DNA from 3 places in the Streptomyces sp. CAI-85 genome. Region 2 is predicted to be linked to each of the others. Evidence: riboswitches for the same ligand, from Rfam matches in the RefSeq annotation. Region 2 holds a riboswitch; each other region holds the start of a gene.
The links. A riboswitch is a leader RNA that binds a small molecule or an ion and turns the genes downstream of it on or off. The one in region 2 is predicted to bind cobalamin.
Positions count from the first base shown of each region.

Region 1: it holds a riboswitch for cobalamin, as region 2 does, so the genes downstream of both, G6W55_RS06165 (CbtB-domain containing protein) here and metE (5-methyltetrahydropteroyltriglutamate--homocysteine S-methyltransferase) in region 2, are expected to answer to the same signal.
Region 3: it holds a riboswitch for cobalamin, as region 2 does, so the genes downstream of both, G6W55_RS24950 (cobalamin biosynthesis protein) here and metE (5-methyltetrahydropteroyltriglutamate--homocysteine S-methyltransferase) in region 2, are expected to answer to the same signal.

Region 1 is NZ_JAANNX010000003.1:131,151-136,644, forward strand. It holds gene tsaD (tRNA (adenosine(37)-N6)-threonylcarbamoyltransferase complex transferase subunit TsaD) at 1-867, opposite strand, end outside; cobalamin riboswitch at 1,028-1,171, shown strand; gene G6W55_RS06165 (CbtB-domain containing protein) at 1,208-1,426, shown strand; gene G6W55_RS06170 (CbtA family protein) at 1,448-2,203, shown strand; gene G6W55_RS06175 (hypothetical protein) at 2,307-2,675, shown strand; gene G6W55_RS06180 (3-hydroxybutyryl-CoA dehydrogenase) at 2,842-3,720, opposite strand; gene aceB (malate synthase A) at 3,717-5,309, opposite strand; gene aceA (isocitrate lyase) at 5,414-5,494, opposite strand, start outside.
Region 2 is NZ_JAANNX010000001.1:394,148-399,641, reverse strand. It holds gene G6W55_RS01685 (antibiotic biosynthesis monooxygenase) at 1-36, opposite strand, end outside; gene metE (5-methyltetrahydropteroyltriglutamate--homocysteine S-methyltransferase) at 174-2,492, opposite strand; cobalamin riboswitch at 2,645-2,870, opposite strand; gene G6W55_RS01675 (FdhF/YdeP family oxidoreductase) at 2,922-5,231, opposite strand; gene G6W55_RS01670 (MSMEG_1061 family FMN-dependent PPOX-type flavoprotein) at 5,384-5,494, shown strand, end outside.
Region 3 is NZ_JAANNX010000028.1:5,917-11,410, forward strand. It holds gene G6W55_RS24940 (inorganic phosphate transporter) at 1-857, shown strand, start outside; gene G6W55_RS24945 (hypothetical protein) at 906-1,127, shown strand; cobalamin riboswitch at 1,274-1,416, shown strand; gene G6W55_RS24950 (cobalamin biosynthesis protein) at 1,516-2,466, shown strand; gene G6W55_RS24955 (cobyric acid synthase) at 2,463-3,974, shown strand; gene G6W55_RS24960 (putative cobaltochelatase) at 4,081-5,494, shown strand, end outside.

The sequences.
Region 1 (5,494 bases), on a different contig from region 2:
CCCGGCGGCCCGGCACCGCTCCTGCGCCAGCGACCGCACCCGCGAGTTCGCGGCGACCCCGCCGACCACGACCAGCGTGGTGACCCCGTGCTCGCGGCAGGCCGCCACCGCCTTGCGGGTCAGTACGTCCGCCACGGCCTCCTGGAGCGAGGCCGCGCCGTCGGCCACCGGCAGCTCACGGCCCGCGTGCCCCTCGGCCCAGCGCGCCGCCGCCGTCTTCAGACCGGAGAAGGAGAAGTCGTACGACCCCGGAAGCGGGCGCGGGAACGGCACGGCGCGCGGATCGCCCTCGCGCGCCGCCCGGTCGACGGCCGGACCGCCGGGATACGGCAGCCCGAACACCCGCGCCACCTTGTCGAAGCACTCCCCGGCGGCGTCGTCCAGGGTGTCGCCGAGGTGGACGATCGGATCGCGGACGAGATCACGGACGAGCAGCAGCGAGGTGTGGCCGCCGGAGACGATCAGCACCATGCAGGGATCGGGCAGCGGGCCGTGCTCCAGCGTGTCGGCGGCGACATGCCCGGCCAGATGATGGACGCCGTACAGCGGCACCCCCAACGCGTACGCGATGCCCTTCGCACCGGCCAGACCCACCTGAAGCGCACCGGACAGACCCGGTCCGGTGGTGACGGCGACGGCGCCGACGTCCGACAGTCGCAGCCCCGCCTCGTCGAGCGCCCGGCGCACGACCGGGCGCAGGGCGTGCAGATGGGCGCGGGAGGCGATCTCGGGCACCACCCCTCCGTAGCGGGCGTGCTCGTCCATGCTCGACGCGATCGCGTGGCCGAGCAGCACCCCGTCCCGGACGATCCCCGCGCCGGTCTCGTCGCACGACGACTCGATCCCGAGCACGATCGGAGAGACCATGAGGCACCCTTTCTGCCTAGTGTTAGTTATTGCGAATAGTGTGCAATAAGGTCGACCGTGTTGGGAAGCTCGGCCCGGCTCGGCGAACGCGACCTCTGCCTCAGTCAGGTAAGCGTTGGGTGTGAGCGGGGGCCCGGAGGACGTTCGGTCATTGGCCATGTCCCGTTCGAGCGGTACGGTCGGCCAGTTATCGACGACGGCGATGCGGAAGCCGGTGGGAATCCGGCACGGTCGCGCCACTGTGTGCCACTCCTGGACTGCGGGGGTGGTGAGTCAGACCCGTGACCGTCGTCATGTGCACCACCGAGATGGGACGCGAACTCCCAGAGGAGGCCCTGCCATGGCGCAGCATGTCGCCCCGCCGTCCAGCACCCCCGTCGTTCCCGGCAAACTGCCGGTCGGCGCGATCGTGCCCTGGGCGGTGTTCTTCGGGATCCTGATGCTGGTCCTGCTGTACTTCGTCGGCGCCGAACAGGGTGCCACCGCCGTCGTGTCCGGCGAGAACGTCCACGAATGGGTGCACGACGCCCGTCATCTGCTCGGCTTCCCCTGCCACTGAGACCGGGGAGCCTGAAGCGTCATGAACTCCACAGTTGTGAGAAACCTGCTCGTGCGCGGCATGCTCGCCGGCCTCGCCGCCGGTGTACTGGCCCTGCTCGTCGCCTACTTCCTCGGTGAACCGCTCGTCGACAGGGCGATCGGCTTTGAGGAGTCCCACGCCCCCGCCCATGAGCACGAGGTCGAACTCGTCTCCAGGGGCCTCCAGTCCACCGCCGGCCTGGCCACCGGAGTGCTGCTCTACGGGGTCGCGTTCGGCGGGATCGCCGCGCTGGCCTACTGTTTCGCGCTGGGACGGGTGGGGCGGTTCGGTCCCCGGGCCACCGCGCTGCTGCTGTCCGGCGTCGCACTGGTCGCCGTGTACGTGGTGCCGTTCCTGAAGTATCCGGCCAACCCGCCGGCCGTCGGGGATCCCGACACCATCGGCAAGCGGACCACCCTGTACTTCCTGATGATGGTCCTCAGCGTCCTGCTCGCGGTGGCCGCCACCCTCCTGGGCAGGCGGCTCGCGCCGAGACTGGGCAACTGGTACGCCACCGTCGCCGCGGTGGCGGCCTTCGCCCTCGCGGTCGGGCTGGCGTACGCGTTCCTGCCGGTGGTCAACGAGGTTCCGGGTGACTTCCCGGCCACCGTGCTGTGGCGGTTCCGGATCTCCGCGCTGGCCATGCAGGCCACGCTGTGGGCCGGATTCGGGCTCGTCTTCGGCGAGTTGGCCCAGCGGCTCCTGCACCCCACGCCGAAGGCCGTCCCGGTCGCGGCGGGGACGGTCCCCGGCTGACCGAAATGCGCTCATGTGAGAGGGCCCGCGGAACCATCCGAGGGCCCTCTCGCGTTCCGCGTTCTAGTGCGACGACCCCGGTGAGGAGCGGAGGAGCAGCCCAGTGGCCAGACACCCACAACCGCGCCGCATCACCCTCGGAGGGCGCGAGGCCGTGGCGCTCACCGTGGAGGAGTACGAGGCGCTGATGGCGAGCCGTCGGCAGATCGGCGGCCAGAGCGCCCGGGTACGTGTACTCGGTCAGCAAGTCCGGCGCACCGAGCGGCTGTTGCAGGACCTGGAGACGCTGGTCGCCGCTCCACCGGACCACTGCCACGAGGGTGCGGGCACGACGCCGACGGACTGCGTCCACCTCCATGCGAGCACCGCGAAGACGGACACAGCCGAGACGGAATCCGACTCCGGGCAGCCGGACTGCCTGCGCTGCGCCCTCGCGGCCCTGCTGCACCGCCACCGCGGCACCGCGTCCTGAGCCCGGATTCCCGAGTCGTGATCGAGAGGGAGGCGGCGGTCACGGAACACCGGAGGGCGAGAAGCGCTGTGCAGACGCTCCCCGCCCCTCTCCAGTCGTGCCGTACCGGGGACCCTCATCCCCCGTGCGGCTCCGCGGGCCCCTCAGCCCGCGTCGGACCAGGCCCTCAGCCCTGGTCGTAGGTGTGGAATCCGCGGCCGGACTTGCGGCCGAGGAGTCCGGCCTCCACCATCCGCTGGAGCAGCGGCGGCGGGGCGTAGAGCGGCTCCCGGAACTCGTCGTACAGGGACTCCGCGATCGAGGCGACCGTGTCCAGGCCGATCAGATCCGCGAGCCTGAGCGGGCCCATGGGGTGCGCGCAGCCCAGTTCCATGCCGGCGTCGATGTCGGCCGCACTGGCGAAGCCGGACTCCGCCATCCGGACGGCGGCGAGAAGGTACGGCACGAGCAGGGCGTTGACGACGAAGCCGGCCCGGTCCTGGGACCGGACGACCGTCTTGCCGAGCGTGCGCGTCGCGAAGTCCGTTACGGCGGCCGTGGTTTCGGCCGAGGTGTGCAGCGAGGTGACCACCTCGACGAGCGGCAGCACGGGCACGGGATTGAAGAAGTGCAGCCCCACCACCCGGTCCGCACGGGCCGTCGCCATGCCCAGGCGCATGACCGGCAGGGAGGACGTGTTGGTGGCCAGAACGGCCGCCGGGTCCTCGACGATCTTGTCGAGGGCGGCGAAGACCTCGGTCTTGGCGTCCGGGTTCTCGACGACCGCCTCCACGACCAACTGCCGGTCGGCGAGGTCGTCCAGGCTGCCGGTGAACACGAGCCGGCCGAGCGCGTCCCGAGCCGCCGCACGCTCCAACTTGCCGCGCCCGACCGCCCGGTCGAGCGACGCGGCCACCCGGTCACGCGCCGCACGGGCGGCGACCGCGTCCACCTCGCAGACGACGGTGTCCACCCCGGCCTGGGCACACACCTCGGCGATCCCGGCGCCCATCTGCCCACCGCCGACCACACCGACCCGCGTGACACCCGCGGTGCCCGCGCTCACGCCCGCACCTCCGTCCGGTGCGTGAGGTGACGGGTGTAGGCGTCCGAGGTGAAGAACTGCGGCAACTCGACGGCCAGCGTGGTCCGTTCGAACAGACCCCGGATGTCGTCCAGGGGCGCCCACGGATACGCGGCGCCGAGCGAGGCGAGTTCCTCGTCCAGGATCCGCCGCACGGTCTCCCGGTCGATCACCCGGTGCCGCAGCCACTGCCAGATCTGCACACGGGCGATCTCGGCGGTGGCCGCGTCCTCCATCAGGCCGTCGATGGCGACGGCGCCCTCACCGCGCAGCCAGGCGGCGAAGTACCGCAGCGCGACATGGACGTTGGTGCGCACACCGTCCGCCGTGGGCGGACCGCTGATCCGGCGCACCGACAGCAGCTCGGCGGGCGTGACCTCCACATCGTCGCGGGAGCGGTCGAGTTGGTGGGGCCGGCCGCCGAGAACGTCGTCAAATGCCGTACGGCAGACGGGAACGAGCGCCGGATGCGCGACCCACGAGCCGTCGAAACCGTCCTCCGCCTCCCGTTCCTTGTCCAGGCGGACCGTGGCGAGCGCGGCCTCGTCGGCGGCCGGGTCCTTGCCGGGAACCTGGGCGGCCATGCCGCCGATGGCGTGCGCGCCCCTCTTGTGGCAGGTACGGACGACGAGTTCGGTGTAGGCCCGCATGAACGGCGCGGTCATCGTCACCTTCGCCCGGTCCGGGAGGAGGAAGTCGGTGCGGTGGCCGAACGTCTTGATGAGGCTGAACAGGTAGTCCCAGCGGCCCGCGTTGAGCCCCGCGCTGTGCTCGCGCAGCTCGTGGAGGATCTCCTCCATCTCGAAGGCGGCGGTGATCGTCTCGATGAGGACGGTGGCGCGTACGGTGCCGCGCGGGATGCCCAGCAGCTCCTGCGCGAGGAGGAAGACGTCGTTCCACAGCCGGGCCTCGTAGCGGTTCTCCAGCTTGGGGAGGTAGAAGTACGGGCCGCGGCCGGCGTCGATCTGGCGCCGGGCGCAGTGGAAGAAGTACAGGCCGAAGTCGACGAGCGCGGCGGGCACGGGCCGGCCGCCGTATTCCAGGTGCTCCTCGTCCAGGTGCCAGCCGCGCGGGCGGACCATGACGGTGGCGACCTGCTCACCGAGCCGGTACTCCCTGCCCTCGGGCGTGGTGAAGTCGATCCGGCGCTCGACGGCGTCCAGCAGATTGATCTGACCGCCGATCACGTTGTCCCACAGGGGTGCGGTGGCGTCCTCGAAGTCCGCCATCCACACCTGGGCCCCGGAGTTGAGCGCGTTGACGGCCATCCGGCGGTTCGGGGGACCGGTGATCTCCACGCGCCGGTCGGTCAGTCCGGGCGCGGGCGGCGCGACCCGCCAGCCGGGATCGTCGCGGACGGCCGCGGTCACCATGGGGAAGTCGAGCGGGGACCCCGACGCCAGCCGCAGCGCCTGCCGGCGGCGTTCCTTGAGCAGCTCCTGACGGCGCTGCCCGAATGCCTCGGCCAGCCGGCCGACGAAGTCCAGGGCGGCCGGGGTGAGGATCTCGTCGTGCCGGTGACCGGGCGCGGCGAGGACACGGACGTCATGCATGAGGGCGGTGGTGGTCATCGGGCTCTCCTGAGGGGTGGGAGCGGAGGGGGACGGAGACGGTCGTCCTCCCTCCGCTCGGCCGAAGGCCGGGCCGGACGCGGGAGGGTGTCCGGCACGGCGGCCTAGTGGAACTGCTCTTCCTCCGTGGAGCCGGACAGCGCCGTCGTGGAGGAGGCGGGGTTGACGGCGGTGGAGACGAGGTC
Region 2 (5,494 bases):
CGGGACGGTCAGTACGTTGATCTTGACTACGCTCATGGACCCATCCTGCACGTAGCCCACATCGGCGCGATGCACCGGGCCGCCTGTCGGGGAGTCCTGCCCCTGACCGGCCGGAGGCGCAGCGCGCGTCGCACGCCTGCCCCCCGGCCGGCCCCGTCAGACGGCCGTGAAGGTCAGGAACCGTTCAGTTCCGCGCGGACCGTGCGGGCCGCCGTGACCAGGTTCTCCAGCGACGTGCGGGTCTCGGGCCAGGCCCGGGTCTTGAGGCCGCAGTCCGGGTTGACCCAGAGGCGTTCGGCGGGGATGGCCCGCAACCCCGTGCGCAGCAGATCTGCCGCCTCCTCCGCGCTCGGCACCCGCGGGGAGTGGATGTCGTAGACACCCGGGCCCGCCTCGCGCGGGTAGCCGTGGGCGGCGAGTTCGCGGGCGACCTGCATATGGGAGCGAGCCGCTTCGAGGCTGATGACGTCCGCGTCGAGGTCGTCGATGGCCTGGACGATGTCGCCGAACTCGGCGTAGCACATATGGGTGTGGATCTGGGTGTCCGGGCGCACCCCGGCCGTGGTGAGGCGGAACGCCTCGGTGGCCCAGGCCAGATACGCCGTGTGGTCGGCCGCCCGCAGCGGCAGCGTCTCGCGCAGGGCGGGCTCGTCGACCTGGATGACGGAAGTCCCGGCCGTTTCAAGGTCGTTGACCTCGTCGCGCAGGGCGAGGGCGACCTGCCGGGCGGTGTCGCCGAGGGGCTGGTCGTCGCGGACGAAGGACCAGGCGAGCATGGTGACCGGCCCGGTGAGCATGCCCTTGACGGGACGTGAGGTGAGGGACTGGGCGTACGTCGTCCAGCGCACGGTCATCGGCTCGGGACGGGAGATGTCCCCGGCGAGGATCGGCGGGCGGACGTAACGGGTGCCGTAGGACTGGACCCAGCCGTGCTGCGTGGCCAGATAGCCGGTGAGCTGTTCGGCGAAGTACTGGACCATGTCGTTGCGTTCGGGCTCGCCGTGCACGAGGACGTCCAGTCCGGCCTTCTCCTGGAAGGCCAGCACCTCCTGGATCTCCGTCCTGATGCGCTCCTCGTAGGCGTCGGTGCCGATGCGTCCGGCGCGCAGGTCGGCGCGTGCGGTGCGCAGTTCGGCGGTCTGTGGGAACGAGCCGATCGTCGTAGTGGGCAGCAACGGCAGCCCGAGATGCGCGCGTTGGGCAGTGGCGCGTTCGGCGTAGGGCTGGGCGCGGCGGGTGTCCGCTTCGGTGACGGCCTCCGCGCGGGACCGGACCGCCGGGTCACGGGTGATCGGCGAGTTCGCGCGGGACGCCAGGTCCGCCCGGTTGGCGGCGAGTTGGGCCGCGATGGCGTCGGTGCCGCGGGTGAGGCCCTTGGCGAGGGTGACGACCTCCGCGGTCTTCTGGCGCGCGAAGGCCAGCCAGCGCAGGATCTGCGGGTCGATGTCCCGTTCGGCGGCGGCGTCGAGCGGCACATGGAGCAGGGAGCAGGACGCGGCCACGTCGACCCGGTCGGCCAGACCGAGCAGCGTACCCAGCGTGGTGAGCGACGCGGAGAGGTCGTTGACCCAGATGTTGCGGCCGTTCACCACACCGGCGACCAGCCGCTTCCCGGGCAGCCCGCCCACCGCGGCCAGCGCGTCCAGGTTGGCGGCCGCCCGCTCGGTGAAGTCCAGCGCCAGCCCCTCCACCGGCGCCTTGGCCAGCACGGACAGGGCCTCGCCGAGCCGGTCGAAGTACGAGGCGACGAGCAGCTTCGGACGGTCGGTGAGCGCGCCGAGGTCGCGGTAGGCGCGGGCGGCGGCGTTGAGCTCGGCCGGGGTGCGGTCCTGGACCAGGGCCGGTTCGTCGAGCTGCACCCAACCGGCCCCGGCGGCACGCAGATCGGCGAGGACCTCGGCGTACACCGGCAGCATCCGGTCCAGGAGCGTCAGCGGGTCGAAGTCCGCCGGCACACCGGGCGCGGGCTTGGACAGCAGCAGATAGGTGACGGGACCGACGAGGACCGGCCGGCCCGTGAGCCCGAGGGCGTGCGCCTCCTCCAGCTCGGCGACCTGCTTGGCGGAGTCGGCCGTGAAGACGGTGTCCGGGCCCAACTCGGGCACCAGATAGTGGTAGTTGGTGTCGAACCACTTGGTCATCTCCAGCGGCGCCACGTCCTGCGTGCCGCGGGCCATCGCGAAGTAGCCGCCCAGCGCGTCCGCTTCGACGGCGGCGCGGTGCCGTTCGGGGATCGCGCCCACCATCACGGTCGTGTCGAGGACGTGGTCGTAGTACGAGAAGTCCCCCGTCGGGACCTCGTCGACGCCGGCGGCGGCGAGCTGCCGCCAGTTGCTCCGGCGGAGTCCGGCGGTGGTCTCCCGGAGGGCGTCGGCGGTGACGCGGCCCTTCCAGTAGCCCTCGATCGCCTTCTTCAGTTCCCGGCTCTGCCCCTGACGGGGGTAGCCGTACACGGTGGCCCGTGCTGCCGCGGCTGCGGGCTTGGTGGTCACGGAGATCTCCTTCGCGAGACTGATCCCTGAGATCCCGGCGACGGGACGAGAGCGCGAAGGGGTGACAGACCGAACGGCAGCGGCCCACGGCCGTCCGTACGATGTGTGCGCCGACCCGCCCTCGAGGTCACCGGGATGTCCGCGCGTGAGTGCTTCACACACGGGCAGTTGGCAGGTCTTCGGACTCGTGGGCGCGTCCTCCGGCCGTCGGAGGTCACCTACTGGCCGTCGCTTCCCAGGCCCTGTTCGTCGGGCCCAGTGCGTATGACGGCGGTCGTTCCCACTCACCGCTGCGGGGCAGTCCCGGATTCCCACCGGGTTCCCTCTTACGACGCTCCCGCCTGGCGGACGGGGCGAACCAGCTACGCGGGCCACCCTACGCGGTGCCGTCGTCCGCGTGAAACCCCCGGCGCCCGCGTGTACAGGCCGTCAGGAGCGGGTGATCGTCACCTTCAGGTGCTTCATCAGCGGCTGGTCGCTCTGCTCGCTGTAGTCGCCGATCGCGCACAGCACGTTCATCTCCGGCATGTAACCGGCCGCGCAGCCCCGTGGAATGTCGTACGGGATGGCCAGATAGCCGTCGAGGCGGCGTTCGCTGCCGTCCTTGGCGGTGCTGACGATGTCGACCGGGTCGAACTCGGCGATGGCGCGGTCCCGCATGTCGTCCTGGTTCATGAAGACGAGCGTGCGGAGGTTCTTGACGCCCCGGTAGCGGTCGTTGTCGGAGTAGATCGTGGTGTTCCACTGGTCGTGGGAGCGCATCGTGCCCAGGGCGAGGGTGCCGGGTCCGGGGACGACATCGGGCAGCGGGGCCGCCGAGAACTCGGCGAGGCCCGACGGCGTGCGGAAGACCAGTTCGCGCGCCGGCTGCTTGATACGGAAGCCGAGCGGCAGCCGCACCCGGCGGTTGCAGTCCTCGAAGCCGTCCAGGACCTGGGCCATGGTGTCGCGGATACGGTCGTAGTCCTCGACGTACCAGTCCCAGGGCGTGTCGCTGTCCGGGAGGGCGGCGCGGGCCATGCCGGCGATGATGGCGGGCTCGGAGAGCAGATGCTTGGAGGCGGGGCGCTTCATGCCCACCGACAGATGGACCATGCTCATCGAGTCCTCGACCGACGTGGCCTGGATGCCGCCGCGCTGGTGGTCCTTCTCGGTCCGGCCCAGACACGGCAGGATGACCGCCTGCCGGCCGTGGACCAGATGGCTGCGGTTCAGCTTGGTGCTGACCTGCACGGTCAACGCGCAGGAGCGCAGCGCCTCATAGGTGTACGGGGTGTCGGGCGCGGCGAGCGCGAAGTTGCCGCCCATGCCGACGAACACCTTCACATCACCGCGGTGCATCGCCTGGATGGTGTTGACGGTGTCGAGGCCGTGCTTGCGCGGCGGGTCGATCCCGCACACCTCGCCCAGCCGGTCCAGGAACTCCGTACTGGGCCGGTGGTCGATGCCGCACGTGCGGTTGCCCTGCACGTTGCTGTGCCCGCGCACCGGAGAGGGGCCCGCGCCCTCGCGGCCCAGATTGCCGCGCAGCAGAAGGAGGTTGACGATCTCACGGACCGTGTCGACGCCGTGCTCGTGCTGGCTGACGCCCAGGCACCAACTGATGATGCTGCGGTCGGCCTCCCGGTACACCTGCGCCGCGTGCAGGATGTCCGCGCGGGAGACGCCCGACTGCCGTTCGATCTCCTCCCAGGAGGTGTCCTCGCACACCTTCCGGTAGGCGTCGAAGTACGCCGTGTGCCGCTCGATGAACTCCTGGTCCAGCGCCTTCGGATCGGTCCTCGCCTGTTCCAGGACCGCCTTGGCCATACCGCGCAGCAGGGCCATGTCGCCGCCGATGCGCGGCTGGATGTTGAACGTGCTCGTCCTCGTCGTCTTGAACAGCGCCATGTCCACGAAGTCGTGCGGCACGATCGTGCGGGTGGCGGCCGCCTCCACCAGGGGGTTGATGTGCACGATCTGGGCGCCCCGGTGGTACGCCTCGGCGAGCGCGGTGAGCATCCTGGGCGCGTTCGAGGCCGCGTTGACGCCCATGATGAACAACGCGTCCGTGCTCTCCCAGTCCTTGAGGTCGACGGTGCCCTTTCCGGTGCCCAGGGAGGCGTCGAGGGCGCGGCCGCTCGCCTCGTGGCACATGTTGGAGCAGTCCGGCAGGTTGTTCGTGCCGAGTTCGCGGACCATCAACTGGTAGAGGAAGGTGGCCTCGTTGCCCAGGCGGCCCGAGGTGTAGAACGACGCCTGGTTCGGGTCGTCCAGCGAGCGCAGGGTGCGGCCGACCAGTTCGAACGCGTCGTGCCAGGTGATGGGGACGTAGTGGTCCGACTCCGGGTCGTAGACCATGGGTTCGGTCAGCCGGCCCTGGTCCTCCAGGGCGAAGTCGCTCCACCCGGACAGCTCGGTGACGGAGTGCTCGGCGAAGAACTTCCGGTCGACCCGCTTGCCGGTCATCTCCCACGTGACGTGTTTGATGCCGTTCTCGCAGATGTCGAGGTGCAGCCCCTTGGTGTCGTCCGGCCAGGCGCAGCCGGGACAGTCGAAGCCGTCGCCCTCGTGGTTCATCCGCATGATCGCGCGGGGGCCGTCGAGCAGGGCGTGCTCGCGCACCAGGACCTTGCTCACGCTCTTCGCGGCACCCCAGCCGGCGGCCGGGTGATGGTACGGATGGAAGTCCGGCTCACCCGCGGGGGTCGGACCCACCTGGGGTCCCCGCCGCTGCCGGCCCTGGTCGGAGGCGTTCACCGCGCTCACCCCTTCGTCGCCGTCGTCCCAGGCTATGCCGGGGGATCCGGTCCCGCCATGTCGCACCGGCGGCCGCTTAGGTTAGGCGAACCTAAGATCGGATAGTGTGCTGGTATTCCTTCCAGTTCTCCCGGGGAGTCGGCTTGTCCCAGATGATCGATACGGCGGCGCTGTCGGCGGCGGACGGATACGTCGAACTGGGCTCGGCGGCGGAACTGCGCGAACTGCTGGGGGAGCCGCACCCCATCGTGATCGACAAGGTG
Region 3 (5,494 bases), on a different contig from region 2:
TGATCCCGGCGATCGCGGCCCCGCTGGTCGCGGGCGTCGCCGCGATGCTCGCCACCCGGCTCTCCTACCGCCTGGGCAGGAAGGCCGACGGCAAGGCGGCCGAGAAGGGCTACCGGGCCGGCCAGATCGCCTCCGCGGGCCTGGTCTCCCTCGCCCACGGCACCAACGACGCCCAGAAGACGATGGGCATCATCACCCTGGCCCTGGTGGCCGGCGGTGCCGTCGCCCCCGACTCCGACCCGCCGCTGTGGGTCATCCTCACCGCCGGCCTGGCCATCGCGCTCGGCACCTACCTCGGCGGCTGGCGCATCATCCGCACCATGGGCAAGGGCCTCACCGACCTCCAGCCGCAGCAGGGCTTCGCCGCCCAGACCAGCGCCGCGACGGTCATCCTGGCCTCCTCCCACCTGGGCTTCTCCCTCTCCACCACGCACTCGGTCTCCGGTTCCGTGATGGGCGCGGGCCTCGGCCGCAAGGGCGGGGTGGTCCGCTGGTCCACCGCGACCCGGATGTTCGTCGCCTGGGGCCTCACGCTCCCGGCCGCCGCCCTGGTGGGCGCGCTCGCCGAGTACGTGACCGGCTTCGGCTCCTGGGGCACCGCGGTGGTCGCGGTCTTCCTGATCGCCTCCAGCGCCGCCATCTGGAAGATCTCCCGCCGTGAGCACGTCGACCACACCAACGTCAACGACCATCCGGACGAGCCGGCCGGTGTCGTCACCACCGCCATCGCCGCGGTGACCCCGCCGCCCACCGCAGCCATGACCGAGTCGGCTCACGAGCCGGTCTCCGAGACCCTGACCGCCACGATCGCCTCCCCGGCGACCGAGCCGGCGGCCTCACCCGCCCCCACGGTCTAGGGCCAAGCCCCGCCCGGATACGCAGGAACGCGAAGGAACAGCATCCCTATGAAGATCGACTGGGCAGCCCTGGGCTCCGTCTTCGGCGTCAGCCTCGTGGTCACCGTGGCCCTCGTGGGCCTCTTCACCCTCGGCATCATGGCCCTCTCCCACCGCGAACGGGCCACCGCGCGGGGCGGCTCCGCCACCCTCGCCCTCACCGGCGCGTACGCCTGCTTCGCGGCGTGCACGGCCGCGGTGGCCTACGGGATCTCGCTGATCGTGGCCTGAGGCCACGACGACCGTCCCCGGGCGCGCCCGGTCCGGCCCCTTCCCGGGGTCCCGGACCGGGCGCGCCTTCGTGTGCGGCCCGGTCCGCGGACGGGCGGTGTGGGGTTCTGCACACTCTCCCCCCGCAGGTCAACGGCAAGTTGACGGCCCTTCGGGGCCCGTGGTGGACTGCCGGGGCCAGCTACGGCGGCAGAAGAGGAAGCCGGTGCGAATCCGGCGCGGTCCCGCCACTGTCACCGGGGTAGGAACCCCCGGGAGCCAGGAACTCTCACCGCCGGTCTCGTCGAACCAGGGCGCGGACACCCTGAGTGAGGACATATCGCCATGCGCGCTCGGTCGTTGAGGTACCGCACCAGGCCACTGCCCGGCCGCACGGCCGGCTGAGCCGGTGCGTGCCGACCGCGTCCACGCGTACGGCGCCGCGCTCGGCCTCCTCGGCGACCTGCTCCTCGGCGATCCCCGCCGGGGTCATCCGGTCGCCGGATTCGGGCGGGCCGCCGGTGCCGTGGAGCGCGTGCTGTGGCGCGACCACCGGGGCCGGGGCGCCCTGCACACCCTGGTGTGCGCCGGGGGCGCCGTAGCGCTCGGGGCCGCCGCCTCGCGCGCCGTGCGCTCCTCCCCCGCCGGGTCCGTCGCCCTCACCGCCGCCGCCACCTGGGCCGTCGTCGGCGGCACCTCCCTCGCGCGCGAGGCACGGGCCGTCGGGCAGGCCCTGGAGAGCGGGGACGTCGACGCGGCGCGGGCCCGACTGCCGCATCTGTGCGGGCGCGACCCGCAGGCCCTGGACGCCGACGGGATCGCCCGCGCCGTGGTCGAGTCCGTCGCCGAGAACACCTCCGACGCCGTCACCGGGGCCCTGGTGTGGGGAGCGGCCGCCGGAGTGCCCGGGCTGCTCGGGTTCCGGGCCGTCAACACGCTGGACGCCATGGTCGGACACCGCTCGCCGCGCCATCTGCGCTTCGGGTGGGCGTCCGCGCGCCTGGACGACCTCGCCGGCTGGCCGGGGGCACGGCTCACCGCCGTCCTCGCCGCCCTCGCGGGGGACGATCCGCGGGGCGCCGTACGGGCCTGGCGGGACGACGCCCACCGGCATCCCAGTCCCAACGCCGGGCCCGTGGAGGCGTCCTTCGCGGGGGCGCTCGGGGTGCGGCTCGGCGGGACGCTGTCGTACGGGGGCCGGGTCGAACACCGGCCGGTGCTGAACCAGGAGGGGCGTTCCGTGGAGGTCAAGGACATCGAGCGGGCGGTACGGCTGTCCCGCCGGGTCGCGCTGCTCGCGCTCGGCGTCACCGTCGCCGGGCGGGCCGCCGCCGCGCGGGTGCGGGGGCGGGCGTCATGACGGGCGGGGGGCTGCTCGTCGCCGGCACCACGTCCGACGCGGGCAAGAGCGTCGTCACCGCCGGGATCTGCCGGTGGCTGGTGCGGCAGGGGGTGAAGGTCGCGCCGTTCAAGGCGCAGAACATGTCCCTGAACTCCTTCGTGACGAAGGAGGGCGCCGAGATCGGGCGCGCCCAGGCCATGCAGGCGCAGGCGTGCCGGATCGAGCCGAGCGCGCTGATGAACCCGGTGCTGCTCAAGCCCGGCGGGGAGCGCAGCAGCCAGGTCGTGCTGCTCGGCAGGCCGGTCGGCGAGATGAGCGCGCGCGGCTACCACGGGGGCCGTCAGCAGCGGCTCCTCGGGACGGTCGTCGACTGTCTGGCCGAGCTGCGCGGCACGTACGACGCGGTGATCTGCGAGGGGGCGGGCAGTCCCGCCGAGATCAACCTGCGGCGCACCGACATCGTGAACATGGGCCTCGCGCGCAGCGCGCGGCTGCCGGTGCTGGTGGTCGGCGACATCGACCGCGGGGGCGTCTTCGCCTCCTTCTTCGGCACCGTCGCGCTGCTGTCGCCGGAGGACCAGGAGCTGGTCGCCGGGTTCCTCGTCAACAAGTTCCGCGGGGACGTCAGCCTGCTGGAACCCGGGCTCGACATGCTGCACGGGCTCACCGGCCGCCGCACCTACGGGGTGCTGCCGTTCCGGCACGGGCTCGGGATCGACGAGGAGGACGGTCTGCGGGTGTCGCTGCGCGGCACCGTGCGCGAGTCGAACGTGTCGCCGCCGGTGGGCGAGGACGTGCTGCGGGTCGCCGTGTGCGCGATCCCGCTGATGTCCAACTTCACGGACGTGGACGCGCTGGCCGCCGAGCCCGGTGTCGTCGTGCGGTTCGTGGACCGGCCCGAGGAGCTGGCGGACGCCGATCTCGTCGTCGTACCCGGCACCCGGGGGACCGTGCGGGCGCTGGAGTGGCTGCGCGAGCGGGGGCTCGCCGACGCGCTCGCCCGGCGGGCGGCCGAGGGGCGGCCCGTGCTCGGGATCTGCGGCGGTTTTCAGATCCTCGGCGAGCACATCGAGGACGACGTCGAGAGCCGCCGCGGGCGGGTCGACGGGCTCGGACTGCTGCCGGTCCGGGTGCGGTTCGCCCCGGAGAAGACCCTCACCCGGCCGGCCGGCGAGGCCCTCGGCGAGCGGGTCGAGGGGTACGAGATCCATCACGGGGTCGCGACGGTGACCGGCGGGGAGCCCTTCCTCGACGGCTGCCGGGCGGGCTCGGTGTGGGGCACGCACTGGCACGGTTCGCTGGAGTCGGACGGCTTCCGGCGGGCCTTCCTGCGCGAGGTCGCCGCCGCGGCGGGCCGCCGGTTCGTGCCGGCCCCCGACACCTCCTTCGCCGCGCTGCGCGAGGAACAGCTCGACCGGCTCGGCGATCTGATCGAACAGCACGCGGACACGGACGCGCTGTGGCGGCTCGTGGAGTCGGGCGCGCCGCCGGGACTTCCCTTCGTGCCACCGGGGGCGCCCGCGTGAACACCGTGCCGTCCTGCGTGAACACTGCGCCGTCCCGCGTGACCACCGTGCCGTCCCGTCCGCCCGTCCCGCGTCCGGAGCCGGCCGGCGACCTGGAGGAGAACCAGTGACCACCCCCTTCCCATTCACGGCCGTCGTCGGCCAGGACGATCTGCGGCTCGCGCTGCTGCTGAACGCCGTGTCACCGGCGGTCGGCGGGGTGCTGGTGCGCGGGGAGAAGGGCACCGCGAAGAGCACCGCCGTGCGCGCGCTCTCGGCGCTGATGCCCGCCCTCGACGTGGTCTCCGGCTGCCGCTTCTCCTGCGACCCCGCCGCCCCCGACCCCGGCTGCCCGGACGGTCCGCACGAGCCGGGGGTGTCCGAGACCCGGCCGGCGCGGATGGTGGAGCTGCCCGTCGGCGCCTCGGAGGACCGGCTGGTGGGCGCCCTGGACATCGAACGGGCCCTGGCCGAGGGCGTGAAGGCGTTCGAGCCGGGCCTGCTGGCCGACGCGCACCGCGGGATCCTCTACGTCGACGAGGTCAACCTGCTCCACGACCATCTGGTCGACCTGCTGCTGGACGCGGCCGCGATGGGCGCCTCGTACGTGGAGCGCGAGGGCGTCTCCGTACGGCACGCCGCCCGTTTCCTGCTCGTCGGGACGATGAACCCCGAAGAGGGCGAGCTGCGGCCGCAGTTGCTCGACCGGTTCGGGCTGACGGTGGAGGTGGCCGCCTCGCGCGAGCCCGACCAGCGGGTGGAGGTCGTCCGGCGCCGGCTGGCCTACGACGACGACCCGGCCGGGTTCACCGCCCGGTGGGCGGACGAGGAGGCCGCCGTACGGGAGCGGATCACGGCCGCGCGGGAGCTGCTGCCGTCGGTGCGGCTGGGCGACGGGGCGCTGCGGCAGATCGCGGCGACCTGTGCCGCGTTCGAGGTGGACGGCATGCGCGCCGACATCGTGATGGCCCGTACGGCGACGGCGCTGGCCGCCTGGGCCGGGCGCACGGACGTGCTCGCCGAGGACGTGCGGCAGGCGGCGCTGCTCGCGCTGCCGCACCGGCGCCGGCGCAATCCGTTCGACGCGCCGGGGCTCGACGAGGACCGGCTGGATCAGACGCTGGAGGAGTTCGCGGGCGACGACGAGGATCCCGAGCCCGACCCGGACACGGATCCCGGTGGGCCCGACGACGGGGGCGGGGGCGGGGGTCCGGCCCCGGACGCCGGAGGGCCCGACGATGCGGCCGGGGCCGACGCCGGGGCGCCGCCCGAGGCCGGTGCGGACGGGCAGCCCGAGGACTCCCCCGCAGCCGGAGCCGGTGCCGGCGCGGGCGAGCGGTCCGCCGTACGGGCCGCCGAACCGTTCCGTACGAAGGTGCTCAGCGTGCCCGGGATCGGTGAGGGTGCCGCCGGGCGGCGCTCGCGGGCACGCACCGAGCACGGGCGCACCACCGGCGCGCGCCGGCCGCGGGGCGCGCTGACCAAGCTGCATCTGGCGGCGACCGTGCTGGCCGCCGCGCCGCACCAGCGGGCGCGGGGAC